Regions from separate parts of the Brevibacillus sp. MER 51 genome, predicted to be linked through region 2. Evidence: riboswitches for the same ligand, from Rfam matches in the RefSeq annotation. Region 2 holds a riboswitch; the other holds the start of a gene.
The links. A riboswitch is a leader RNA that binds a small molecule or an ion and turns the genes downstream of it on or off. The one in region 2 is predicted to bind S-adenosylmethionine.
Positions count from the first base shown of each region.

Region 1: linked by a shared signal. The riboswitch ahead of metH (methionine synthase) and the one ahead of M3630_RS13095 (homoserine dehydrogenase) in region 2 are both predicted to bind S-adenosylmethionine.

Region 1 is NZ_JAMAUS010000003.1:135,938-138,338, reverse strand. Features, by position in the region: gene metH (methionine synthase) at 1-1,146, opposite strand, end outside; SAM riboswitch class I at 1,246-1,347, opposite strand; gene M3630_RS07710 (YjcZ family sporulation protein) at 1,561-1,668, shown strand; gene M3630_RS07705 (YcdB/YcdC domain-containing protein) at 1,736-2,401, opposite strand, start outside.
Region 2 is NZ_JAMAUS010000005.1:194,535-196,935, reverse strand. Features, by position in the region: gene M3630_RS13100 (hypothetical protein) at 157-294, shown strand; SAM riboswitch class I at 390-496, shown strand; SAM riboswitch class I at 561-672, shown strand; gene M3630_RS13095 (homoserine dehydrogenase) at 760-2,025, shown strand; gene M3630_RS13090 (CapA family protein) at 2,088-2,401, opposite strand, start outside.

The sequences.
Region 1 (2,401 bases), on a different contig from region 2:
GTCAGCCAAGCATATATCGATGACATGTGCCCCACGCTTTACTTGGGCTCGGGCAATATCAGACGCTTCTTCATAGTGACCAGCTGCAATCAGATCACGAAATTTTTTGGAACCGATGACATTGGTCCTCTCCCCTACGAGCAAGGGACGATTGTCATCTTCGACGTAAACGACCTCGATCCCGGAGACCGCGCTCAGCGGTTCTACAGCAGCACTGCGCGGCTTGCAGTCTTTCAATGCTTCTGCCATCGCTTGAATATGGTCAGGCGTTGTTCCGCAACAACCGCCAGCGACGTTGATCCAGCCCTGTTCCGCGAACGCCCGCATTTTCGAAGCAAGTCCCTGTGGCGTTTCATGGTAATGACCGTTCTCATCTGGCAAGCCTGCGTTCGGATAACAGCTGACCGCACATTGGGCAATTCCTGATAGTGTCCGCAGATGATCACGCATGAACTCAGGTCCTGTCGCACAGTTCAGACCTATAGAGACAGGCTTTATATGCTCCAAGGAGACGTAAAACGCCTCGATATTTTGGCCCGCCAGCGTCGTGCCCATCGGCTCAATCGTACCTGACAGCATAACGGGGAGCTCCTGTCCAAGCTCTTCAAAAGCTTTGCGAATCCCGATCCCGCCAGCCTTGACGTTCAACGTATCTTGCGAGGTTTCTAAAAGAAGAACATCGGAGCCGCCGAGAATCAAACCTTTTGCCTGACGATAATACGCCTCGATCAGTTCTTCAAAGGTGACACCGCCTGTCAACGAAAGGGTTTTGGTCGTCGGTCCCATGGCACCTGCTACAAAACGCGGCCACTCCTCCGTGGAATAGGCATCCACCGCTTCTCTGGCCAAGCGAGCTGCCGCTATATTGATCTCAAGGTCTTTCTCTGGCACATCGTACTCGGCCAAAACAATGGAAGCAGCACCAAACGTATTTGTCTCGACGATGTCTGCGCCTGCCTCTAAATATTTCTCATGAATGGAACGAATCACATCTGGTCTGGTCAAGTTCAGGAGTTCATTACAGCCATCATAGGCTTCACCGCCGAAATCATCAGCAGTCAGATTCGCCTGTTGAAGCATGGTGCCCATTGCACCGTCCAGAATCAGAATTTTCCGGGAAAGCTGTTCGCGAAAAGTTGGTTTCATTGACGTGCCCCTTTTCTCCCTTGCATCTGGGTAAATAAAAAAATCCTCTTCTTTGAAAGAAGAGGATTTGTCAGCAGATACGAAAACGCCTGAGACATCCTCTTATCTTTCAAAGCACGTAGCTTTGCTGGAATTGGCACCGGATTTTTACCGGTTGCCGAGGCTTCATCAGGCCAGTCCCTCTGCCTCTCTGGATAAGAGTCGTACACTTGTCATTTAGTTGGTTTGCGAAATGTCTTGAATGTTTGCAAGTATCTTAACACCCCCTTTGTCTCCCCGTCAATTGTGAATTGTCTATTTTTTACTGAGCTTCTCTTCTTACCCGCCCATTTTTGCCTAAGCTGGGCATCCGCCCAGTCCAATATCGGCATTCGTGTATAGACTGGAGTATAACGGAAAGGAGGGGAAACAAAGATGAGTACATCTTTCTGCGGTAACGGATTCTTCGGTGACTGCTTCGCAATCGTGCTCGTGCTGTTTATCCTGTTGGTTATTATCGGGTGCTCGTGTGACGACTGTTAGATAAGTGTGTAAAAAAGGCTATCCCAAAAGCCATCAGGAATGGCTGCGGGATAGCCTTTTTTTCTTGTTATTTGGTGATGATCTTGCCTGTCACAGCATCCAGAGTAATATATTTGAACGCCAGCTTTTCGTCACTCCACGGCACATACGCCAGCTTTGGTTGAGCTAATTTTTGCCCATCCACATCTCTCCTCAAATAGACCAGCTTTAATGGCATGACTCGTAAATACGCCTCAACAGCATTGTCTTTCGAGACGATCTCGTCGGATGCTGGAAGCTCCACCAACTCGTGCGTCTCTCTGTAGTTTTCGAACTTTGTCACTTTGCCAGAAGACGGATCGACTGTTACTGAATAAGCCGCTTTTGGCCAGCGATCCTGTACTGGAATGCCATCCTTGCTCATGAGATATCTGAATTCCCATTCGCCCGAAGACACAGGATTCGTTTCGTCTGGCTGTATGACTTTCGCCAATTGCACTTCTTTTATGCCTGGATCAACGTATTTAGGCAGAAAGGCAAGTGCAGCCTCTTCCGCTTGCTCGCGTTTGACTGTCACTGCTGTATCGGATCGCGGTGACCCCAGCCCGACGACACTGCCTGTTTCTGCGAGAACTTCTACGCCGATATACTTGTCATTTTTATCATTCCAGACGTATTCCTTGCGTCCGTCACGGTTACTCTCTCTATAGGTCGAGTCATCCACTTGTATGCCGAATTCCGCTTGCAGCAACGC
Region 2 (2,401 bases):
TAGACCTACGGGAGATAGGGAGGTGTTAGAGATGGCTTGCGAAAAACAGCGAGTGGACAAGTACGTCCCTCTTTTTCTGGCATTTTCTAACGATCGTCACGGTCGAGCGGAAAATGCTTTTTTTATTTTGGGCAGGATAAAAGAAGAGGAGGGCGTATGATGATTCAAGTTTTTATTTGCCAATGGTGCGGATATGTTGAGGAAAAGGAGCTGCCTGAGGACTGCCACGAGGGCGTGTTTCATTGCACTTGCTGCAGTATGGAAGAGGTAGAGAGCCTGTTCACCTACAACTGAAAGCTTTGCCAAAATCAGCTTGCAATCAGAAAAGAAAGAATTTTGTTGACGCTTGCCTTGGAATTTCTTAGAATAAAGCTCAACAGCATAAATGGTTCTTATCCAGAGAGGTGGAGGGTCTGGCCCGATGAAGCCCGGCAACCGTTGCATATAGCGACAAGGTGCCAATTCCTGCGAGACGTTTCGTCTCGAAAGATAAGAAGCGGGTTACTCCATTGGTAGATGAACCTTCTTCTTAGCGAAGAAGGTTTTTTAATTTCATATTTTCTTTATCCAGAGAGGTGGAGGGACTGGCCCGATGAAGCCCGGCAACCGTCACGCATATTTTGTGACAAGGTGCCAATTCCTGCAGGACATATACGTCCTGGGAGATAAGGAGGGGGAGCATTAGCTACTTACAAGCCTTCTTCTTATCGAAGATGGCTTTTTCTTTTTATCCAAAATTCGGGGTATGGGGTGGTTAGAATGAGTGCAGAAGTGGTACGCGTAGGATTATTGGGATTGGGGACAGTGGGTGGAGGCGTAATCAAAACGATTCGCTCGCAACAGGAGAAGCTGGCTACTCGTCTGGGTAAACGAATTGAGATCGTCAAGGCATTGGTGCGTGACTCGGAAAAAGAGCGGGCGGTTCATGTCGACCCGGCTTTATTGACAACAGATTTTGAGGATGTATTGAGAAGCGATGTGGATATCGTGGTGGAGGTCATGGGTGGTGTAGAACCTACCTATGACTACGTTCGTGCTTTGATCGAAAAGGGCTGCCATGTGGTAACGGCCAACAAAGAGCTCCTGGCGAAAAAAGGAACAGAGCTAGTCGATTTGGCAAATCAGCATCAAGTGCATCTTGCCTATGAAGCGAGTGTGGCAGGGGGCATCCCGATCTTGAGTGTGCTGAGGCAGTTCCTTCGCACGAATGATATCCAAGGTGTTCGCGGTATTCTCAACGGAACAACGAACTTCATCTTGACGAAAATGGAAGCAGAGCAGCTCTCATATCAGGAGGTGCTCAAGCAAGCGCAGGAGCTGGGCTATGCGGAAGCAGACCCTCGTTCGGATGTAGAAGGCTTCGATGCTATGTACAAATTGTATATCTTGGCACAGCTTGTTTACGGAGAATCGCTGCCTTTAGCGGATGTTGTTCGTAAAGGAATTGCAGATTTGTCAGCAGGTCACATTCGGATTGCAAGCGAGCTGGGGTATCGGATCAAGCTGATCGCGCAGGCCTATCAAGCTGAGAAAGGAATTCGCCTATCTGTTGAACCAACTATGCTTCCGCTGAGCCATCCGTTGGCGCAAATCCACGACGCATTTAATGCTGTCCAGCTATCCGGCAACATCGTGGGGGACTTGCTGTTTACAGGAAGAGGGGCAGGAGAGCTTCCTACAGCAAGTGCAGTCGTGGAGGATTTGGCCTATTTATTGACACAGCCATTCACGCCGCATCCTACCTGGAAAGAAAAAACGGCTGACAAAGCTGGAGCTACATCGGACTCGGCAGAACACGTCCTGTGTTATCTTGAGGGCTCATGTCATACTGCGACGCCAGACCGAGTCTTGCATTTCCTTCAGCAGGCAGGAGTGAACGTGCATAAGCTAAAAGTCCAATTCGATTTGGGTGGCGTCTTGCGCGCAGGCTTGATCGTGACAGGAATCAGTGAAGAGCATGAGTCTTTCTTGAAAAATGATTTTGGCTTAGAAGTGCGCTGCTTCCCTGTTCTTGAATCTGCGTAAGGAAGAGGAATCATATGAAGAAAAGCCGTATTTCTAGGTATCTGGAAACACGGCTTCTTTTGTCAGGGGGCAGTCTCCACCGCATTAGCATGTGGCTGCACACGCCCGTCACTTTGAATGTCGACACTCTCAGAAATGGATTCGATGCGTTTTAGCAGGGCAGCGCCATTGCTTTCATTCATGGGTACGGCTTGTCCCAATTCTGCGTGAAACGGAAGCATCGTCAGTTCACAATCGCCGCTTTTCGTACAGCTTGCTTGCAGGACCATCGTTTCCCAAGTCTTGGGTTCGTTTGACCGTGTAAAAATGAAATTGCCAAGACTGTACGCAATCCATTTGTCGTTGTATCGTTCAAAGCCTTGAAGTACGTGGGGAT